DNA from 3 places in the Paenibacillus sp. XP01 genome. Region 3 is predicted to be linked to each of the others. Evidence: a T-box and tRNA genes for the amino acid it is inferred to sense, from the RefSeq annotation. Region 3 holds a T-box; the other regions hold tRNA genes.

Region 1 (7,356 bases), 3.0 Mb from region 3:
CGTCGCCGCGCCTTCTACCAGGCCAGCCTGTTCGGTGCCTTCAGCCTGTTCTGGACTACCGTTCCGCTGCGTTTGGCTAATGACTTCAATATGTCTCAGCAAGGCATAGCCTGGTTCGCTTTGGCTGGTGTGGGCGGTGCCGTGGCTGCTCCGATTGCAGGCCGTCTGGCAGACCGGGGCATGACCAAAGTATTGACGGGAGTCGCCATGGTCGTCGCTGCCCTATCCTTCGGTCTCGCTTATCTGTTCCAAGGCCACTCCGTCCTGTCGCTCTCTCTGCTCGTCGTCGTCGCCATCACGCTGGACATGGCCGTTTCGGGCAACCTGGTTCTGGGACAGCGCGTGATCTATTCTCTGGCAGGCAATGCCCGCGGACGCGTGAATGGGATCTTCATGTCGATCTTTTTTATCGGCGGGGCGATCGGCTCAACACTCGGCAGCTGGTCTTATGCAGCCGGAGGATGGAGCCTTACCACGCTTATCGGATTGATTATGCCGCTGCTTGCTCTCGGTTACTATCTGACGGAGAGAAAAGCTCAGGCCGCAGTCAATCCGTAAACTTCTAGTTTCGACGCATATAAAAAATCAGGAGAATCCTGCAAGGGACTCTCCTGATTTTTTGCTTATGCTGATTTATCGGCGCAATCTGCGGGAGCTCAGGGCGTGATGCCCATTTTGCAGAAACGTACTGCGCGCGTTTTTCATCCATTCAATGCGACGCTCAGCCAGACGGTCCGCCGCCATGTAAGTTGCTATACCTTCCGTCCGCGAAATTTCAAAAACCTTCTCCAGATTTTCGTAAATTTCCCCAATCTTGCTCCATGCCCTCTCCCGGTTATACCCGCTGAGTTCATCGGCTATGTTGATGACGCCTCCTGCGTTAATCACGTAGTCAGGCGCATATACGATGCCCATCTCGTGAAGTCGGTCGCCGTGCCGAGTCTCCAAGAGCTGGTTGTTCGCACAGCCAGCGACAACCTTTGCCTTCAGCGTCCTAAGTGTGTCGTCATTGATGGTGCCTCCAAGGGCGCAAGGTGCATAAATATCGCAGTCGACGCCAGTAATATCCGAGGGATCCACGGCAGTCGCGCCAAAACGGTTCACCGCTTCCTGCACAGCGTCTTTATGGATATCCGTCACGATCAGGCGGGCTCCCTCCTCATGCAAATACTCGCATAAACGCATGGCCACGTTTCCGATGCCTTGCACGGCTATCGTTTTGCCTTCCAGTAAATCGGTGCCGAGTGCCTCCTTGGCTGCTGCCTTCATTCCCCGATATACGCCCCAGGCCGTCGCCGGAGAAGGATTACCGGATGAACCGTAACTCGGGGAGATGCCCGTAACGTAGTCCGTCTCCTGATAAATCAGGTTCATGTCTTCCTCGGTCGTACCGACGTCTTCCGCAGTCACATAACGGCCGTTCAACCCTTGAACGTATCTGCCGAAAGCGCGAAACATCGCTTCATTTTTGTCCCGTCGCGGGTCCCCGATAATAACTGCCTTTCCTCCGCCCAGGTTCAGGCCGGATACGGCATGTTTGTACGTCATTCCGCGGGCAAGCCGCAGTGCATCTTCAATGGCTGCATCTTCGGAGGCATATGTCCACATTCGCGTCCCGCCCAGTGCAGGTCCAAGCGTTGTGTCATGGATAGCGATGATCGCCTTCAATCCGGATGATTTATCCTGACACAAGACGAGCTCCTCGTAATCATGGCGTTCCATTGCTTCAAACCAATTCATGGCTAACCGTCTCCTCAAACCGTTTTTGCGATCGAATCAATCATTCTGTCTTTTTGACTCCTCTCTGTTGCGCACGCGATTCATTATTTCCATTACAATGACACCAACCATGTAAAGATCATATTCATACTAGCTTTCTAATGTCAGAATGGATTACTTATTTCTGGGGGCAATATATTTCCTTTCCGTGCAGGCCCTAACCTTTACTGAATCGTCTCTATCACGTTGATTGGATGGAGCTCCCCGTCGACTGCAAAAGAAGCCTGTCCCGTCTCTTCGGAGACGACCAGCACGATCGCGTCCGTCAGCTCACTCAGTCCCAGCGCGGCCCGGTGACGGGTTCCCAACTTTCCTCCAATGGCGTCGGCCTGCGAGACGGGAAGCACGTTGCCGGCCGACACGATCTGGTTGCCACGAATCAACACGGCACCGTCGTGTAACGGAGCACCCGGAATAAAAAGCGATTCCAGCAAGGCATGCGTGACTTTCGCATCCACGGCAACGCCGGAATGGATAATCTTCTCAAGCGATATTTCGCGTTCGATCACAATCAACGCACCATATCTGCGATCCGACAAATGCTGCACACTCACCGTCAGTTCGGCAAATTTCTCCGTGAAGGGTGACAAATAGCAGTCCAGATAAAAGGAGGCAGCCAGCACCTCGACCCTCTTGATCTCGTTCCGAATCTCCGCAAACTGTGCCAGCAAACAGACGCTATCCTGATCGAAACGCGTCAATGTCTCATTCATGCGGTTCGCCACGCGCCGAAGATCCTCCTTCAATTTTTGCCGCATGGATGAACTGTCGCAATCTGCCTGCTGATGGATCATGGAATGTTCCTCCTTCGTGATGTCTTCATCCTTTCCAACGTTCACGGTACCTAATGTTCATTAACGTGCCCATAAGCCCATTCAATCTATGCAATGCTACATAATCTGTTCCGCCATCATAACAAAGGTACTTTTTTACCAGGGTGGAACACCACCTATAAGCAACAAAAAAAGCCCTTGCAGCGCAAAAGCTTTTTTGTGTTTTAAATATAAGTTGGGTGATGGTCGAAGTCTATGGTTGTCAAACGTACAAAAGATCGAGAAAAGGACCCGTTCGTCTAAATGCGAAGCAGATCCTTCTTGCATTAATTTAAAAACAGACCATTAAGAGACGACGAATTGGACTACTATTGGGGTTCCAGGATCGAGGGCGTCGCCTCCAGGGATCGTGGCATTCTTAAATACTTCTACATTTCTTTTTGCGTTTATAATATGTTGTTCCACTCTTTAGGAGGATCGGGCGAAAATCAGAACTGTGGATGGGCCGGTACAGATACCGAATTCTAGGATGTGGAATTGAATATTCCTCCCTGGTTGGCATCGCTCCGAGGATTGAGGATACGGCATACCGCGGACATGCTGCTTCGAGATCAGTATGTCGAAATTTACGCAAAGAAAAAACCCTTGTCGCACAAGGGTCTCAAAAAAATTTAAGCGGGTGATGGGAATCGAACCCACGCTACCAGCTTGGAAGGCTGGAGTTCTACCATTGAACTACACCCGCATCCTATAAAAAATCGGGATGACACGATTTGAACATGCGACCCCCTGGTCCCAAACCAGGTGCTCTACCAAGCTGAGCTACATCCCGAAAACATACCGGTGAGAGGACTCGAACCTCCACGGTTTCCCACTCGATTTTGAGTCGAGCGCGTCTGCCATTCCGCCACACCGGCTTATTTAATTAAATGGCGCGCCCTGAGAGATTCGAACTCCCGACCTTTTGATTCGTAGTCAAACGCTCTATCCAGCTGAGCTAAGGGCGCATATTTGGAGCGGACGACGGGAATCGAACCCGCGACCCTCGCCTTGGCAAGGCGATGCTCTACCGCTGAGCCACGTCCGCATATGATTGGTGCGGTCGAGAGGACTCGAACCTCCACGGGGGGTTAGCCCACACGGACCTGAACCGTGCGCGTCTGCCAATTCCGCCACGACCGCATAATATAACTGGTGAGCCATGAAGGACTCGAACCTTCGACACCCTGATTAAAAGTCAGGTGCTCTACCAACTGAGCTAATGGCTCTTACTAAAAAAATTCTCTGGCAGGGGCAGCAGGAATTGAACCCACACTAACGGTTTTGGAGACCGCTGTTCTACCTTTAAACTATGCCCCTATAAAATAATGGTGGAGGCTGATGGATTCGAACCACCGAACCCGTACGGGAGCAGATTTACAGTCTGATGCGTTTGGCCACTTCGCTAAGCCTCCACAATATAAGGTGGCTCGGGACGGAATCGAACCGCCGACACGAGGATTTTCAGTCCTCTGCTCTACCGACTGAGCTACCGAGCCATATTCGTTTATAAAGATAAAAGCGGAATTGACAAACCCAATACCGAATTGCCATCCCTGATGAATATTCAAGTGGCGGAACCGACGGGATACTCTCACTTCGTTCGAGACTGCGCAGCTTATGCTCTCGAAGTGAATGCTTCGACGAACCCATTTACGGATTCTCATCCCTGCTGAATATTCAAAGTGGCGGAACCGACGGGATTCGAACCCGCGATCTCCTGCGTGACAGGCAGGCATGTTAGGCCAACTACACCACGGTTCCAGGCACTAAATGGTGCCGGCGAGAGGACTTGAACCCCCAACCTACTGATTACAAGTCAGTTGCTCTACCAGTTGAGCTACACCGGCGTATATGGTGGAGGCTGAGGGGATCGAACCCCCGACCCTCTGCTTGTAAGGCAGATGCTCTCCCAGCTGAGCTAAGCCTCCATACTACTATGACCCGTAGGGGATTCGAACCCCTGTTACCTCCGTGAAAGGGAGGTGTCTTAACCCCTTGACCAACGGGCCTTGATATAATGGTGGAGCCAAGCGGGATCGAACCGCTGACCTCCTGCTTGCAAGGCAGGCGCTCTCCCAGCTGAGCTATGGCCCCATAATATGTAGGATTTATTGATTTGTAAGTTAAATGGTGGGCCCTGGTGGACTCGAACCACCGACCTCACCCTTATCAGAGGTGCGCTCTAACCAACTGAGCTAAGGGCCCAAGCAAATAAGGCGAAAAAAAAGCCCCTTAAGGGGTTTCGCTTGGCGGCTTCCTACTCTCCCAGGACCCTGCGGTCCAAGTACCATCGGCGCTAGAGGGCTTAACGGTCGTGTTCGGGATGGGAACGTGTGGAACCCCTCCGCCATCGCCACCAAACGATTTTTCAGTTCAGAGATTGCTCTCTGAAAACTGGATTCGAAACGAAATCTGCGATCTTAGAACCTGCATTTCTTGGATAAGCCCTCGACCGATTAGTACTGGTCAGCTCCATGCATTGCTGCACTTCCACCCCCAGCCTATCTACCTCGTCGTCTTCAAGGGGTCTTACATACTGGGAAATCTCATCTTGAGGGGGGCTTCACGCTTAGATGCTTTCAGCGCTTATCCCGTCCGTACATAGCTACCCAGCGGTGCTCCTGGCGGAACAACTGGTACACCAGCGGTACGTCCATCCCGGTCCTCTCGTACTAAGGACAGCTCCTCTCAAATTTCCTACGCCCACGACAGATAGGGACCGAACTGTCTCACGACGTTCTGAACCCAGCTCGCGTACCGCTTTAATGGGCGAACAGCCCAACCCTTGGGACCTACTTCAGCCCCAGGATGCGATGAGCCGACATCGAGGTGCCAAACCTCCCCGTCGATGTGGACTCTTGGGGGAGATAAGCCTGTTATCCCCAGGGTAGCTTTTATCCGTTGAGCGATGGCCCTTCCATGCGGTACCACCGGATCACTAAGCCCGACTTTCGTCCCTGCTCGACTTGTAGGTCTCGCAGTCAAGCTCCCTTATGCCTTTGCACTCTTCGAATGATTTCCAACCATTCTGAGGGAACCTTTGGGCGCCTCCGTTACTCTTTAGGAGGCGACCGCCCCAGTCAAACTGCCCACCTGACACTGTCCCCGTACCCGATTAGGGCACCAGGTTAGAACCTAGATACGATCAGGGTGGTATCCCAACGGTGCCTCCACACAAGCTGGCGCTCATGCTTCTCAGGCTCCCACCTATCCTGTACAGATCGTACCCAAATTCAATATCAAGCTGCAGTAAAGCTCCATGGGGTCTTTCCGTCTTGTCGCGGGTAACCTGCATCTTCACAGGTATTAAAATTTCACCGGATCTCTCGTTGAGACAGCGCCCAAGTCGTTACGCCATTCGTGCGGGTCAGAATTTACCTGACAAGGAATTTCGCTACCTTAGGACCGTTATAGTTACGGCCGCCGTTTACTGGGGCTTCGGTTCACAGCTTCGGGATAAATCCCTAACCGCTCCCCTTAACCTTCCAGCACCGGGCAGGCGTCAGCCCGTATACTTCGCCTTACGGCTTCGCACAGACCTGTGTTTTTGCTAAACAGTCGCTTGGGCCTTTTCACTGCGGCCCCCTCGTGCTATTCACACTACCGGGGCACCCCTTCTCCCGAAGTTACGGGGTCATTTTGCCGAGTTCCTTAACGAGAGTTCTTCCGCGCGCCTTAGAATTCTCTTCTCGCCTACCTGTGTCGGTTTGCGGTACGGGCACCTTCATCTGGCTAGAGGCTTTTCTTGGCAGTGTGAGATCATGACCTTCGCTACTGTAATTTTCACTCCCCATCACAGCTCAGCCTTGCGGTTAGCGGATTTGCCTACTAACCAGCCTCACTGCTTGGACAGGCATCCATCAGCCTGCGTCACTACCCTACTGCGTCCCCCCATCGCTCGTAACGATTTACGGTGGTACAGGAATTTCGACCTGTTGTCCTTCGACTACGCCTTTCGGCCTCGCCTTAGGTCCCGACTTACCCTGAGCGGACGAACCTTCCTCAGGAACCCTTAGGCTTTCGGCGGATCAGATTCTCACTGATCTTTTCGTTACTCATACCGGCATTCTCACTTGTATAATGTCCAGCGCTCCTTACGGTACACCTTCAACCCTTATACAACGCTCCCCTACCCCTGATCATAAGATCAAGCCATAGCTTCGGTGGTGTGTTTAGCCCCGTTACATTTTCGGCGCAGAGTCACTCGACCAGTGAGCTATTACGCACTCTTTCAATGATGGCTGCTTCTAAGCCAACATCCTGGTTGTCTGTGCAACTCCACATCCTTTCCCACTTAACACACACTTGGGGACCTTAGCTGATGGTCTGGGCTGTTTCCCTTTTGACAATGGATCTTAGCACTCACTGTCTGACTCCCGGAAGTAAGTCTATGGCATTCGGAGTTTGACTGAGCTTGGTAACCCTTGCGGGCCCCGCACCCAATCAGTGCTCTACCTCCACGACTCTGTTTTCCGAGGCTAGCCCTAAAGCTATTTCGGGGAGAACCAGCTATCTCCGAGTTCGATTGGAATTTCTCCGCTACCCCCACCTCATCCCCGCACTTTTCAACGTGCGTGGGTTCGGGCCTCCAGTGCGTGTTACCGCACCTTCACCCTGGACAGGGGTAGATCACCCGGTTTCGGGTCTACGTCCACGTACTATGTCGCCCTATTCAGACTCGCTTTCGCTGCGGCTCCGGCTTCTCACCTTAACCTTGCACGGGAACGTAACTCGCCGGTTCATTCTACAAAAGGCACGCCAT
Region 2 (7,356 bases), 1.6 Mb from region 3:
CATCTCGGATAACGGTTGCATCTATCATATTGCCCTTGCCAGGCCAGTTCCGCACCTGAGTGCGCCGACCCATTCCGCTGTCATTGCAGGAATTCCTGCCTGCTCGTTGCAAAGCCCGGCCGATATGGAGCAAACCTCGGCTGCAGGCTTAATTATCGTCAACCGGGAACAACGCATTTTGGCCCATCCCAACCCCGCTTATATCGGCAAGCCGCTTGCGGGAATGGATATGCGGGAAGAAGAGTCTGGAAACAACATGTCTGAACGGCTGCCTTCGGCATCATCCCATGCAGCGGGAGAAGCCAAAGTACGTCTGGGCGACTCGCGGTACTCTTTGTCCTACACCCAATCCTCATTAAGAGGCTGGACCTACATGCTTTTGACGCCAATGAACGTGCTGACCCAGGAATACACGCGCATCGCCGAGCATACCCTGCATGTCAGCCTGATCATGTTGTTGGTCTCTTTAGGGTTAACCTGGCTAGGCTCCAAACGAATGCATGTCCCGATTCGCAAACTGTTGGCCCATGTCGGCCTTCATTACCATCCATCCGTGCGTCAAGCGATGGCTAAGAAGCGTGCAAATGCTTTCCCCACTGAGTTCGAGCAGATTCAGGCACGCTTTACGCAGATGGTGGATTCCAGCTCACGGCTTGAAAACCGCCTGAATCAGTACGTGCTTCAAATGCGTGTTTTTTTTGTCATGGACATGCTTCTTGGCAAATGCTCCCCTTCGGCTCTTCAAAGCGGCTTGATTGAGCATGGGTACGGTCACTATCTGGACCAGTGGCAACATGTTGCCGTTATTGTCATTCAGGCAGATCTTGTGCATCAATCCAAGTATACGGTGAGCGATCTCGATTTATTGTTGTTCGCCGTGCAAAATATGATGGAGGAAACGTTAGACGAACATCACCAGCTATACCCTGTAGTATTGGAACAAACTGTAGTCACTATATTGGGGGACGCTGAATCGGATCCGGTGAAATTTGCCGCACATCTGCATGCCATGACCGGACAATTGCAGCAGCAGGTCGAACAAGTGCTTCAACTCACAGTGAGCATCGGGTTCAGCCAACCTTGGACATCTCTCCTGCAAGTACATCGTGCCTATTCCGAGGCCTTAAAAGCACTGCACCAGCGTTTGCGGCTGGGCACAGGCATTATCATTCAATATGAGCAGCCGATTCATAGCAGCAGCCCAGCATCTATCAGTTATCCTTCATCCTTGGAGTACGCTCTCGTTCAAGCGATTCAGGCCGGCGACGAAGGTGAAGCGGAAATGCTGCTGTCCCAGATGCTCGAGCATGTTCTGGATCCGGAATGCCATTCTGAAGATTATCATCTGGCTCTGGCCCGACTGCTCACCCGTATTCTGCAGATGCTGCATGAGAGCGGGATTCGGCTTGATCCGACAACTTCCGGCCATGATTCATTGTACAAGGAACTATTTAACCTTCGATACGCCTCAGAAGTGGAGCATTGGTTCAGTCAGCGGATGATCAAACCCATCATTTTGCTTTTCAAGGAGAGACAAGTTACACAGTACCGTCATATTTCGGACAAAATGATTGCGATCATCCATCAGGAATATGATAGAGATCTCACGCTAGAGGAGTGTGCTGCCAGGCTTCACTATAATGCCAACTACTTAAGCAGTGTGTTCCGCAAGGAAACGGGATCGTCATTCAGCGAATATTTGGCCAAACATCGGTTCACCATCGCCAAAAGATGGTTGGAAGAAACGGATCTGACCGTAAAGGACATCTCTAACCGGCTTCAGTATAACAATCCGCAAAACTTCATCCGTTCCTTCCGCAAATGGGAGGGAATAACCCCGGGCCAATACCGGCTTCGGCAGCAGAACCTGCATGCCGAAAGACAGGTTTAATTTCTAATGAGCTGCCCAGGCCATGAAATACATTCGCTGTTCTATAGCTGCAATCCAGTTTTCTGAAGGATAATTTTTGAAAATTTTCGGGTTTCCTCTATCATATGAGCTTCAGCCCGTTCTAAAAACCTGTTTGAAGGAGCACTACGAGGGATTTGGTCTGTTATTTATGGGGAGAATCCATTTCGTGAAAGGGTACAAGGTATACCTCGGAACCATGCATGCAAAAGGGGCAGCTTCCACTGCCCCCTTGGTTTTTCTGATCATACTATTATATGAACAACCGTTCGTAACTTCATGCTTATTTCCGTACAGTTTTCATCTGAGGTTGATCGAGTTGAATCAATATTTTTCCGAATCGTCCTCCCCGCGTAAACGTGACGACGTCATCCGAAAATGTCTTTCTAATGTGCACTTCAGCAAGTCGCAGAGTCTGTTCATCCGTTGGCAGCTTGTACGTTTTGAGCCATTCCGGCAGCTTATGCACGACATCCTCCAACGGCATCTCCAACGTAGTCGTTTCTTTGGTGATAATGCTCGTATAAGAATACCCCTTCAAATATAGAAGCTGTTGGATGTATGCCATATCTCCTGCTCTGAATGTCGATTTTACCCCCAACACCTCTTTCAACTCATCCATTAGGGTGTGCTCGCGTGGAGCCGCCATCGTGCTGATATACACATATTGCCTGGCGCAGAGGATGGCTTGTTCCACCGTCTCCCAGTCGGACATGGCTGGACACATGGAGGCAAACACCAAGTCGAACTTCTTTTCCCAGCCTTTGTCCTGAATGGACAATTCCTCAAAACGTTCCGACACAATGTCGATCCTGGATCTTAATTCGGCAGGAATGGTTTCTTTCATCAAAGCGGTCAGAAAATGCGAAGGTTCAACAGCAGTAACCGTTGCTCCTTTTTCCGCGAATGGTATGCTGAACGCACCTGAGGCGGCGCCGACATCCAGTATCGTTAACCCCTTATATTCGACGCCCTGATTCTCAATCCAGCCCATAATACGACCAGAACGTTGTTTGCCTTCTTCCGTGAACGACTGATGGTGATATTCTCTGGCCCACCGTTCAAAGGCTTCCTCCGTATCGAACGGATAGCTCCCTTTCCTGGGAGGCATGGACACCTTTCTCTTTCTCCAGGCTTCTTCCCAAAGAGATAGGTCAAATAATAATTGCGAATAATCGTGTTCTGTATGCAAATCCGGCACTGTACTCCCACCTAATCATTTCATTTTGTAAGCATATAGATAAACAAAAAAAACAGCCCATTAGATGTAATCTCTACTGGACTGTTTTCTTAATACTGAATACCGGCGAGAGGACTCGAACCTCCACGGTTTCCCACTCGATTTTGAGTCGAGCGCGTCTGCCATTCCGCCACGCCGGCATATTTACTGGAGGCGCCACCCAGATTCGAACTGGGGATAAAGCTTTTGCAGAGCTGTGCCTTACCACTTGGCTATGGCGCCATATTCTATTGGAGCGGACGACGGGAATCGAACCCGCGACCCTCGCCTTGGCAAGGCGATGCTCTACCGCTGAGCCACGTCCGCAAATAATGGCTGGGGATATAGGATTTGAACCTATGCATGACGGAGTCAAAGTCCGTTGCCTTACCGCTTGGCTAATCCCCACTAGAGGGCGATCGAGGGGAATTGAACCCCCGAATGCCGGATCCACAAACCGGTGCGTTAACCACTTCGCCACGATCGCCATAATACATAATTAATAAAGAATTGGCAGGGGCAGCAGGAATTGAACCCACACTAACGGTTTTGGAGACCGCTGTTCTACCTTTAAACTATGCCCCTAAAAGCAATGGTGGAGGCTGATGGATTCGAACCACCGAACCCGTACGGGAGCAGATTTACAGTCTGATGCGTTTGGCCACTTCGCTAAGCCTCCACAATGGTGCCGGCGAGAGGACTTGAACCCCCAACCTACTGATTACAAGTCAGTTGCTCTACCAATTGAGCTACACCGGCATATTCGATTATTAGATTCAATGGTGGCTCGGGACGGAATCGAACCGCCGACACGAGGATTTTCAGTCCTCTGCTCTACCGACTGAGCTACCGAGCCATAATAAAGTTAATCTTGAAACGTTGCACTTTATCCAGGCGTCAGTGCCTTACAGCAGATTTAGTGAACAGCTTCCTCAATGTTTGAAAGAAAATGGCGGAACCGACGGGATTCGAACCCGCGATCTCCTGCGTGACAGGCAGGCATGTTAGGCCAACTACACCACGGTTCCAAGATCCCTTATTTAAAATAAGTTCAATTGCGGGGGCAGGATTTGAACCTGCGGCCTTCGGGTTATGAGCCCGACGAGCTACCGGGCTGCTCCACCCCGCGTCGTTAAAAAAGTATATGGTGGAGGCTGAGGGGATCGAACCCCCGACCCTCTGCTTGTAAGGCAGATGCTCTCCCAGCTGAGCTAAGCCTCCGAACGAGACATTTATGATCATATCATATAATCGATGATAAAATCAAGTCTTTTGGATAAACATGACCCGTAGGGGATTCGAACCCCTGTTACCTCCGTGAAAGGGAGGTGTCTTAACCCCTTGACCAACGGGCCTTGCATTTAAAAATCAGAACGGAGAGAGAGGGATTCGAACCCTCGAGACGCTTTTGGCGCCTACACGATTTCCAATCGTGCTCCTTCGGCCAACTCGGACACCTCTCCATATGGCTCCCCGAACAGGACTCGAACCTGTGACAACTCGATTAACAGTCGAGTGCTCTACCAACTGAGCTATCAGGGAATATTGTTTTGTATTGAAAAACGATCCGCACATCAACTGATGTACCCGTTTTTCACTCAGAGATTGCTCTCTGAAAACTGGATTCGAAACGAAACTTGCGATCTTAGAACCTGCATTTCTTGGATAAGCCCTCGACCGATTAGTACTGGTCAGCTCCATGCATTGCTGCACTTCCACCCCCAGCCTATCTACCTCGTCGTCTTCAAGGGGTCTTACATACTGGGAAATCTCATCTTGAGGGGGGCTTCACGCTTAGATGCTTTCAGCGCTTATCCCGTCCGTACATAGCTACCCAGCGGTGCTCCTGGCGGAACAACTGGTACACCAGCGGTACGTCCATCCCGGTCCTCTCGTACTAAGGACAGCTCCTCTCAAATTTCCTACGCCCACGACAGATAGGGACCGAACTGTCTCACGACGTTCTGAACCCAGCTCGCGTACCGCTTTAATGGGCGAACAGCCCAACCCTTGGGACCTACTTCAGCCCCAGGATGCGATGAGCCGACATCGAGGTGCCAAACCTCCCCGTCGATGTGGACTCTTGGGGGAGATAAGCCTGTTATCCCCAGGGTAGCTTTTATCCGTTGAGCGATGGCCCTTCCATGCGGTACCACCGGATCACTAAGCCCGACTTTCGTCCCTGCTCGACTTGTAGGTCTCGCAGTCAAGCTCCCTTATGCCTTTGCACTCTTCGAATGATTTCCAACCATTCTGAGGGAACCTTTGGGCGCCTCCGTTACTCTTTAGGAGGCGACCGCCCCAGTCAAACTGCCCACCTGACACTGTCCCCGTACCCGATTAGGGCACCAGGTTAGAACCTAGATACGATCAGGGTGGTATCCCAACGGTGCCTCCACACAAGCTGGCGCTCATGCTTCTCAGGCTCCCACCTATCCTGTACAGATCGTACCCAAATTCAATATCAAGCTGCAGTAAAGCTCCATGGGGTCTTTCCGTCTTGTCGCGGGTAACCTGCATCTTCACAGGTATTAAAATTTCACCGGATCTCTCGTTGAGACAGCGCCCAAGTCGTTACGCCATTCGTGCGGGTCAGAATTTACCTGACAAGGAATTTCGCTACCTTAGGACCGTTATAGTTACGGCCGCCGTTTACTGGGGCTTCGGTTCACAGCTTCGGGATTGCTCCCTAACCGCTCCCCTTAACCTTCCAGCACCGGGCAGGCGTCAGCCCGTATACTTCGCCTTACGGCTTCGCACAGACCTGTGTTTTTGCTAAACAGTCGCTTGGGCCTTTTCACTGCGGCCCCCTCGTGCTATTCACACTACCGGGGCACCCCTTCTCCCGAAGTTACGGGGTCATTTTGCCGAGTTCCTTAACGAGAGTTCTTCCGCGCGCCTTAGAATTCTCTTCTCGCCTACCTGTGTCGGTTTGCGGTACGGGCACCTTCATCTGGCTAGAGGCTTTTCTTGGCAGTGTGAGATCATGACCTTCGCTACTGTAATTTTCACTCCCCATCACAGCTCAGCCTTGCGGTTAGCGGATTTGCCTACTAACCAGCCTCACTGCTTGGACAGGCATCCATCAGCCTGCGTCACTACCCTACTGCGTCCCCCCATCGCTCATAACGATTTACGGTGGTACAGGAATTTCGACCTGTTGTCCTTCGACTACGCCTTTCGGCCTCGCCTTAGGTCCCGACTTACCCTGAGCGGACGAGCCTTCCTCAGGAACCCTTAGGCTTTCGGCGGATCAGATTCTCACTGATCTTTTCGTTACTCATACCGGCATTCTCACTTGTATAATGTCCAGCGCTCCTTACGGTACACCTTCAACCCTTATACAACGCTCCCCTACCCCTGATCATAAGATCAAGCCATAGCTTCGGTGGTGTGTTTAGCCCCGTTACATTTTCGGCGCAGAGTCACTCGACCAGTGAGCTATTACGCACTCTTTCAATGATGGCTGCTTCTAAGCCAACATCCTGGTTGTCTGTGCAACTCCACATCCTTTCCCACTTAACACACACTTGGGGACCTTAGCTGATGGTCTGGGCTGTTTCCCTTTTGACAATGGATCTTAGCACTCACTGTCTGACTCCCGGAAGTAAGTCTATGGCATTCGGAGTTTGACTGAGCTTGGTAACCCTTGCGGGCCCCGCACCCAATCAGTGCTCTACCTCCACGACTCTGTTTTCCGAGGCTAGCCCTAAAGCTATTTCGGGGAGAACCAGCTATCTCCGAGTTCGATTGGAATTTCTCCGCTACCCCCACCTCATCCCCGCACTTTTCAACGTGCGTGGGTTCGGGCCTCCAGTGCGTGTTACCGCACCTTCACCCTGGACAGGGGTAGATCACCCGGTTTCGGGTCTACGTCCACGTACTATGTCGCCCTATTCAGACTCGCTTTCGCTGCGGCTCCGGCTTCTCACCTTAACCTTGCACGGGAACGTAACTCGCCGGTTCATTCTACAAAAGGCACGCCATCACCCCTAAAATGGGCTCTGACTTCTTGTAAGCACACGGTTTCAGGTTCTATTTCACTCCCCTTCCGGGGTGCTTTTCACCTTTCCCTCACGGTACTGCTTCACTATCGGTCGCTAGGAAGTATTTAGCCTTGGCAGATGGTCCTGCCGGATTCATACGGGGTTTCACGTGCCCCGCACTACTCGGGATCCGTCTCGGAGGGAGCAGACTTTCAATTACAGGGCTTTTACCTTCTATGGCG
Region 3 (7,356 bases):
CATTATCGGCCTTGCGCTTATTCCGACCGGCATCCGCAATATGGCGGGCGGCAGCGGAAGCGAGGATTTCGGGGGACTCAGCCACCTTGCACTTTCCTTCGGGGTATTGATTTTCATCCTGATCCTCCACCGTTATGCGCGCGGATTTGTCAAATCGTTGGCTGTTCTGCTCGGCATCATTGCGGGAACCCTGGTCGCTGTCCTGATGGGCAAAGTCAATGTTGCTCCCGTGCTCGAAGCTTCCTGGTTTCGCCTGCCACAGCCGTTCTATTTCGGATGGCCGACCTTTGAATTCGGTCCGATCCTGACGATGATTATCGTGGGCATGGTGGTTATCATCGAATCGACGGGTGTGTTCATGGCGCTCGGCAAAATTTGCGACCAACCCATCACCGATAAAGATCTTGCCCGCGGATACCGTGCGGAAGGTCTGGCTTTTGTGCTAGGGGGCATCTTCAATGCTTTTCCGTACAATACGTTTGCCCAGAACGTGGGTCTCGTTCAACTCTCCCGGGTGAAGACGACCAATGTCGTCGTGGCGGCAGGCGGCATCCTTGTTTTCCTCGGTTTGATCCCGAAAATCGCCGCTTTCGCAACCATTATCCCGAGTGCCGTGCTAGGCGGGGCAACGGTTGTGCTGTTCGGCATGGTAGTGTCGTCCGGCGTTAAAATGCTGCAATCCGTTGACTTCAGCAAACAGTCGAACTTGCTGATCCTCGCGTGCTCGGTGTCGCTTGGCCTCGGGGTGACGGCAGTTCCCGACTTGTTTGCCCAGCTGCCGCAAGCGATCCGCATCATCGTCAGCGATGGCATCATTACAGGCAGTTTGTCTGCCATTCTGCTCAACGTATTTTTCAATCTCGGCATCAAAAAAGAAAGCATTCCGCTTCAGTCGTCCCCTTCGCAGGCGAACGAAGCACATTCTTGACGTTGAATTAAGCGCACATAAAGCATCGTTTTCCATTCAGTCGGCTTGCTAAAAGTTCATCGCGTTCTTCAGAGCGCGCATGGACTTTTTGCTTTTTGAAAGGTCATATTGAAAAGTTCAATAAGCCGAACCATGCAAAAATAAGGCAAATATGCTACAGTTTTTTCATGACCGCCGTAAACGATGAATGTTATGAGGAACCATATCGAACAATATAACAAAGGAGAGGTGATCATGATGCAGAAGCAACTGATGGATGCCGGATGGAATCTGGACAATAGCTATGCCAGGCTGCCATCCGTTTTTTATACGAAGCAATCCGCCCAGCCCGTTGCTCGCCCCAAATTATTGGTGTTGAATGACGCGTTAGCGGCATCGCTCGGGTTGAATGCAGACCTGCTGGAACAGGAGGAAAACGTCGAAATCTTTGCGGGCAACCGAAATCCGGTCGGATCGGAGCCGTTGGCGCAGGCTTATGCAGGGCATCAATTCGGCCATTTCAACAGGTTGGGCGATGGACGTGCGCTGCTCATCGGTGAACAGCTGACGCCGGCCGGCGAACGAATGGACATTCAGTTAAAAGGGTCCGGCGTTACGCCGTATTCCCGCGCGGGGGACGGAAGAGCCGCGATCGGGCCGATGCTGCGCGAATATATCATTAGCGAAGCGATGCAAGCGCTGGGCGTTCCGACAACCCGTATTTTGGCCGTGGTATCCACGGGCGAAACGATCTATCGCGAGACGGAGCGGCCGGGTGCCGTTCTGACGAGAGTGGCGGCAAGCCACTTGCGCGTTGGGACGTTCCAATATGCAGCCGCTCTGGGCAATGTGGATGACCTTAGAGCATTGGCCGATTATGCCATTCAGCGGCATTATGCCGAACTGGCAGCAGACGATGACAGGTATTTGCGTTTGCTCGAAAACGTTATACGGCGTCAAGCTGCCTTAATTGCGAAATGGCAGCAAATCGGTTTTATCCACGGCGTGATGAATACGGACAACATGACGATCAGCGGCGAGACGATCGACTATGGCCCTTGTGCTTTTATGGATAACTATAATCCGGCGACGGTGTTCAGTTCGATTGATACCCAGGGACGTTATGCTTACAGCAATCAGCCTTATATCGGAGGCTGGAATTTGGCGCGCTTTGCGGAATCGCTGCTGCCATTGCTGCATACTGACGAAGAACAGGCCGTGCAAATGGCACAGGATGCCATCTCTTCCTTTTCCGAATTGTATCATCATCATTGGTTGGCGGGTATGCGTACCAAGTTGGGGCTGTTTAACGCAGAAGCGGCGGACGAAGAACTGGTCAAAGACTTGCTGGACCTCATGGAGAAACACCAGGCTGATTACACGAACACGTTCGTGGCACTAACCTTTGGGCAGGCGGTCGGTCATGGGCTGAGCGACGATGCGGAATTTGCGAATTGGCATGCACGCTGGCAAGCCAGACTCGCGAGACAGGAACAGGGCCCGGAGGCCGTGCGCGAACAGATGAGCAAGACCAATCCTGCGATCATTCCGCGCAATCATCGGGTGGAGGAAGCGTTGGAGCGCGCAGAGCAGCATGGCGATTACAGCGTGATGAACAAGCTGCTTGCCGTGTTGAAGAATCCCTATGCCCATAGTTCCGAACAGGCGGAGTACGCCGCTGCACCCATGGCTTGCGACCCGAACTATCGCACGTTCTGCGGTACCTAACGAACGAGGCGGATAGCTTGGAGGGAGGAAGCCGTTTGTCAGAGCTGCGAAGCTTGTCCCGGTTGCGGGAGAAGGTATTAGCCTTGTTCGGATTTCACGGACTTTCCTAGTGAACAGATGGAGGGTTATGTCAATCGCAGATTTTCGACATTTCGGGAAGATGGCGCCCCTTGTGTGAAGGTATCCGATCAGGGATTTGTCGTTCGCATCCATGAACGGGGCAGCGAGGTGTACGAACGACAACTGGACGATAAAGATGTGGTTCTCTATTGGGGAGGGATCATTCTGTTGGACAATAACGATATACATGATTTGTGGTACGACTATGCCATCGCTTTCGTAAGCTTGAAAAACAACTCCGCACGGGGATGGGGCGACCTCACGCCAGAACAACAGGAAATCGCCGCATTGTGGCTGCTGGAGGCGGATGTGTTCAACGGCGGTTTTGTGCAGTTTTTTTGCAATTGGGGGGAGGAAGCGCTGGTCCATGCGGTTCGTGCGCTGCAAACGATCGGAGCCGCAGACGAGCTAACCTACGTGAACGCTTGTTTCGATTGCATCCGACATCTGGAGAACGATGAACGCCTGACGGAACTGTGGGATATCCCCCGGTTTCTGACGGACCAGGAGGAGCAGCAGTTGGATACGCTGGATCAACGGTTCTGGAACGGAGAAAGCCAAATTGCCCCCAAGGCGTATGAACATTACGCCAGAACGTTGAAAATCGCCGTTCCATAATACTTGGTATGGCAACATTCCATTGAGGAAAACGGCTTGCAAACGTTCAAACGTTCGGATATACTGTCTATAATCTGAAACATGAATTACGTTGAAGGAGCGCAGTAGCAGCTTTGTCCCTGTTTCCAGAAAGTCAGGGGTTGATGGAACCTGACACATACAAGGACTGCGAAGTACACTCTGGAGTATCTTGGGTAATGCCAAGCGGGTTTGGCGAACGTTATTTCGTCATAAGTGGTATGGGCAGCGTGCAACGTCAGGCTGTTCATGCAAACTGGGTGGTACCACGGTTATTCAATCGTCCCTGTGTCTGCGTGCAGACCGGGTGGCGATTTTTTTGTTTTTTGGCCATGGACAGGTAGCTTGCCGTGGCAAAGTTCTGCGCAGTGTGTCTTCATCACGCGTATTCATGATTTCTTTAACTTTAGAAAAGGGGTTGTTTGTGTTGAATATTTTGGACGAACTGCAATGGCGCGATGCCATTAACCAGCAAACGGATGCGGAGGGCCTGCGCGAGCTGGTCGAATCGAAATCCATTTCGCTGTACTGCGGCGTTGACCCTACCGGCGACAGCATGCATATCGGACATCTTATTCCGTTCATGATGCTCAAGCGTTTCCAATTAGCAGGGCATCGTCCGGTCATTCTGATCGGCGGCGCAACCGGCACGATCGGAGACCCGAGCGGGCGCCAGTCCGAACGTTCCTTGCAAACGCTGGAACAGGTGCAGGAGAACGTAAACGCCTTGACGGCACAGATGAAAAAATTGTTCATTACGGAAGGCGACAATCAGGTACGCCTGGTGAACAACTACGACTGGACGCACAAAATCAATGTGATCGAATTTTTGCGCGACTACGGCAAAAACTTCAACCTGAACACGATGCTTGCGAAGGATGTCGTGGCGAGCAGACTGGAAGGCGGCATCTCCTTCACGGAATTCTCGTACCAGATCCTGCAATCGCTCGATTACCTGCATTTGTTCCAAAACGAAGACGTGCAGCTGCAAATCGGCGGTTCCGACCAATGGGGCAACATTACAAGCGGTCTTGACCTGATCCGCAAAAAAGAAGGCCCTGATGCCAAAGCGTTTGGTTTGACCATCCCGCTGATGCTCAAAGCGGACGGAACGAAATTCGGCAAATCGGCCGGGGGCTCGATCTGGCTGGATCCAAACAAAACGACGCCGTTCGAATTCTACCAGTTCTGGGCGAATACCGATGATCGCGACGTCATCAAATACTTGAAATACTTTACGTTCTTGTCCAAAGAAGAAATCGAAGCGTTGGCGGAAAAAGTGGAAACCGAGCCGCACAAACGCGAGGCGCAAAAGGCGCTTGCCGAAGAAATGACCCGTTTCGTGCATGGCGAAGAAATGCTGGAACAAGCCAAGCGCATTACCGCCGCATTGTTCAGCGGCGACATTCGCTCGCTGACAGCGGACGAGATCGAGCAAGGCTTTAAGGAAATGCCAACGTTCGAAACCAACGGCGAGGCGAAGAACATCGTTGACTGGCTTGTGGATCTTGGTCTGGAGCCATCCAAACGCCAAGCCCGCGAAGACATCACGAAGGGTGCCATCTCCATGAACGGGGAGAAAGTAACCGAGCTCGACTTCACCATTTCGGCAGAGCATGCCATCGGCGGCAAGTTTATCATTATCCGCAAAGGCAAAAAGAATTACAGCCTTGTGAAGCTGCAGGGGTAAGCATTCGATTCATGTGCTGAGGCCATGTTCCATTTGGAACATGGCTTTTGTTACGTCTTATTCATGTTTTGTTTATGTGATATAACCTGTCGCTATACGTTCATTATTATCGGCGCAATGTAAAATCATCGCCATCTAGATCAACAACTCCGCATTCTTTCAATTGCCATTTTTCCACTTCGGGAAATTGTAACCGCTTCCTTTTGAGCGAAAACAACACATTCACCAATGGTCAAAATGATGCCGCAACGACGGGAAGCGTTGATGCATCAAGGGTGGGGGATGCGCTAAAATCACATGTTTACGAAAAAAAGCATGATCCACTATCGTTAACATGAAGGTGCGCAAGCAAAGCTGACATGTAAACCAAGCAGAGGGAGGCGATCCGGCGTGCAGGAAGTCAATCCGATCCATCGGCAGGAGGTCCTGAACAGGGCCAAGATCAACAAGAAACGATGGAAGAAGGTCTGGAAAAACTGGGAGCTCTATCTGTTCATTGCGCCGGCATTTTTGTATTTCCTTATTTTCCATTACGGACCGATGTACGGCATCCAGATTGCGTTCAAAAATTACAATCCGGCCCGCGGTATTTTTGGAAGCGCATGGACGGGTTTCGATCACTTCAACCGTTTTTTTGATTCGTATTATTTTTGGGACTTGATGTGGAACACGCTGGCGATCAGTTTGTATGAGCTGGCGGTTGGTTTTCCGATCCCGATCATTTTGGCGCTGGCCTTCAATGAACTGAAACACAAACGTTTCAAAAAATGGGTGCAAACGGTCACTTACGCGCCGCATTTCATCTCCATCGTAGTGATGGTCGGCATGATCATTGCTTTCCTGTCGCCGTCCACAGGCATCGTTATTCGTTTGATCGAATGGGTGGGCATCGATGCACCTGCTTTTCTGACAAGCCCGGCCTGGTTCAAGACGGTCTACGTTCTCTCTGGCGTATGGCAGAGCGCAGGGTGGGGCACGATCATTTATCTTGCCGCCTTGTCAGCCGTCGACCCGGGCCTTCATGAAGCGGCGATCATTGACGGAGCGAACCGGATGCAGCGCATTCGTCACATCAACATTCCCGTGCTGGTGCCAACGATGACCATTTTGCTCATTCTGAATATGGGAAGTTTGCTGGGCGTGGGGTTTGAGAAAATTCTTTTAATGCAAAACCCGTTAAACATGGAGTCGTCCGATGTGATTTCAACATTCGTCTACCGCTCCGGTCTGGAAAATGCACAATACAGCTTCTCCACCGCCGTCGGGTTGTTCAATTCCGTCATTAACGCGATTCTGCTCATTACGGTCAATCAAGTCGTGCGCAAAACGAGTGAGAACAGTCTGTGGTAAAGGAGGTAGCAGAATGACAACAGGCATCAAAGAAACGAGGCAAGACCGGATTTTTCTGACACTGAATTATATTTTCGTCACCATCGCGTTTCTGCTTGTTGCTTATCCGTTGGCATACATGATCAGTGCTTCGATCAGCAATCCCAAAGAGGTCGCTTCCGGTGCGATGTGGCTCTTTCCCAAGGACATTACGTTCGAAGGGTACCAGAGAGTGCTTCAGGATCAGAGGATCTGGTCAGGTTACGCAAACACCATTTTATATACGGTCGTGGGTACGGCAGTGAATCTCATGGTCACCATTCCGGCGGCTTATGCGCTTAGCAGAAAGGATTTCGTTGGCCGAGGTTTTTTTATGGGCATGTTCATGGTCACGATGTTTTTTGGCGGCGGGCTTGTTCCGAGTTATCTGTTGATCAAAGGGTTGGGACTGATTGACAGCATGTGGGCATTGATTCTGCCTTCCGCGGCCTCGGTATGGAACATTATCGTTACCCGTACCTTCTTTCAAGGAACCATCCCCGGCGAGCTTCAAGAAGCCGCCCAGATTGACGGATGTTCCAATTTCAAGCTGTTTTTTAGCATCGTCCTGCCCTTGTCGATGCCGATCATTGCCGTTATGGCTCTCTTCTATGGCGTCGGACACTGGAACAGTTACTTTTCGGCGATGATTTATTTGAACGATTCGGCAAAATACCCGCTGCAGCTCGTGCTGAGGCAGATTCTCGTTCTTCAGGAAATGTCTGCCCAAGGCTCCGGCATGATGGACGGATCTTCCGCTTCCGCGCTCAACAACAAAGCGGAGGTAGCAGCGCTCGTCCGTTACGCGGTCATTATTGTGTCGACGCTGCCGGTGATTATCGTATATCCGTTTTTGCAACGCTACTTCGTCCAGGGTGTCATGATCGGTTCGGTTAAAGGCTGATCT

What was found. The T-box of region 3 lies ahead of tyrS (tyrosine--tRNA ligase). A T-box ahead of a tRNA ligase gene usually reads a tRNA of that ligase, here a tRNA-Tyr.
Region 1: it encodes a tRNA-Tyr, which carries the amino acid that the T-box ahead of tyrS (tyrosine--tRNA ligase) is inferred to sense. The anticodon was not compared.
Region 2: it encodes a tRNA-Tyr, which carries the amino acid that the T-box ahead of tyrS (tyrosine--tRNA ligase) is inferred to sense. The anticodon was not compared.

The regions. Positions count from the first base shown of each region.
Region 1 covers NZ_CP139481.1:405,633-412,988, reverse strand. The annotation lists gene SNR34_RS01995 (MFS transporter) at 1-558, shown strand, start outside; gene SNR34_RS01990 (Glu/Leu/Phe/Val family dehydrogenase) at 634-1,740, opposite strand; gene cdaS (sporulation-specific diadenylate cyclase CdaS) at 1,944-2,573, opposite strand; tRNA gene SNR34_RS01980 (tRNA-Gly) at 3,227-3,297, opposite strand; tRNA gene SNR34_RS01975 (tRNA-Pro) at 3,311-3,384, opposite strand; tRNA gene SNR34_RS01970 (tRNA-Leu) at 3,391-3,469, opposite strand; tRNA gene SNR34_RS01965 (tRNA-Arg) at 3,483-3,559, opposite strand; tRNA gene SNR34_RS01960 (tRNA-Gly) at 3,565-3,639, opposite strand; tRNA gene SNR34_RS01955 (tRNA-Leu) at 3,647-3,734, opposite strand; tRNA gene SNR34_RS01950 (tRNA-Lys) at 3,745-3,820, opposite strand; tRNA gene SNR34_RS01945 (tRNA-Trp) at 3,838-3,911, opposite strand; tRNA gene SNR34_RS01940 (tRNA-Tyr) at 3,921-4,006, opposite strand; tRNA gene SNR34_RS01935 (tRNA-Phe) at 4,018-4,090, opposite strand; tRNA gene SNR34_RS01930 (tRNA-Asp) at 4,278-4,355, opposite strand; tRNA gene SNR34_RS01925 (tRNA-Thr) at 4,366-4,441, opposite strand; tRNA gene SNR34_RS01920 (tRNA-Val) at 4,447-4,522, opposite strand; tRNA gene SNR34_RS01915 (tRNA-Glu) at 4,532-4,603, opposite strand; tRNA gene SNR34_RS01910 (tRNA-Ala) at 4,613-4,688, opposite strand; tRNA gene SNR34_RS01905 (tRNA-Ile) at 4,723-4,799, opposite strand; rRNA gene rrf (5S ribosomal RNA) at 4,839-4,955, opposite strand; rRNA gene SNR34_RS01895 (23S ribosomal RNA) at 5,031-7,356, opposite strand, start outside.
Region 2 covers NZ_CP139481.1:5,891,292-5,898,647, forward strand. The annotation lists gene SNR34_RS26515 (helix-turn-helix domain-containing protein) at 1-1,891, shown strand, start outside; gene SNR34_RS26520 (class I SAM-dependent methyltransferase) at 2,193-3,020, opposite strand; tRNA gene SNR34_RS26525 (tRNA-Leu) at 3,211-3,289, opposite strand; tRNA gene SNR34_RS26530 (tRNA-Cys) at 3,298-3,371, opposite strand; tRNA gene SNR34_RS26535 (tRNA-Gly) at 3,381-3,455, opposite strand; tRNA gene SNR34_RS26540 (tRNA-Gln) at 3,462-3,536, opposite strand; tRNA gene SNR34_RS26545 (tRNA-His) at 3,543-3,615, opposite strand; tRNA gene SNR34_RS26550 (tRNA-Trp) at 3,640-3,713, opposite strand; tRNA gene SNR34_RS26555 (tRNA-Tyr) at 3,722-3,807, opposite strand; tRNA gene SNR34_RS26560 (tRNA-Thr) at 3,812-3,887, opposite strand; tRNA gene SNR34_RS26565 (tRNA-Phe) at 3,909-3,984, opposite strand; tRNA gene SNR34_RS26570 (tRNA-Asp) at 4,079-4,156, opposite strand; tRNA gene SNR34_RS26575 (tRNA-Met) at 4,184-4,257, opposite strand; tRNA gene SNR34_RS26580 (tRNA-Val) at 4,274-4,349, opposite strand; tRNA gene SNR34_RS26585 (tRNA-Glu) at 4,412-4,483, opposite strand; tRNA gene SNR34_RS26590 (tRNA-Ser) at 4,503-4,591, opposite strand; tRNA gene SNR34_RS26595 (tRNA-Asn) at 4,595-4,670, opposite strand; rRNA gene SNR34_RS26600 (23S ribosomal RNA) at 4,790-7,356, opposite strand, start outside.
Region 3 covers NZ_CP139481.1:4,284,904-4,292,259, reverse strand. The annotation lists gene SNR34_RS19275 (nucleobase:cation symporter-2 family protein) at 1-928, shown strand, start outside; gene SNR34_RS19270 (protein adenylyltransferase SelO) at 1,163-2,635, shown strand; gene SNR34_RS19265 (DMP19 family protein) at 2,810-3,373, shown strand; T-box leader at 3,456-3,682, shown strand; gene tyrS (tyrosine--tRNA ligase) at 3,819-5,081, shown strand; gene SNR34_RS19255 (ABC transporter permease) at 5,508-6,431, shown strand; gene SNR34_RS19250 (carbohydrate ABC transporter permease) at 6,445-7,353, shown strand.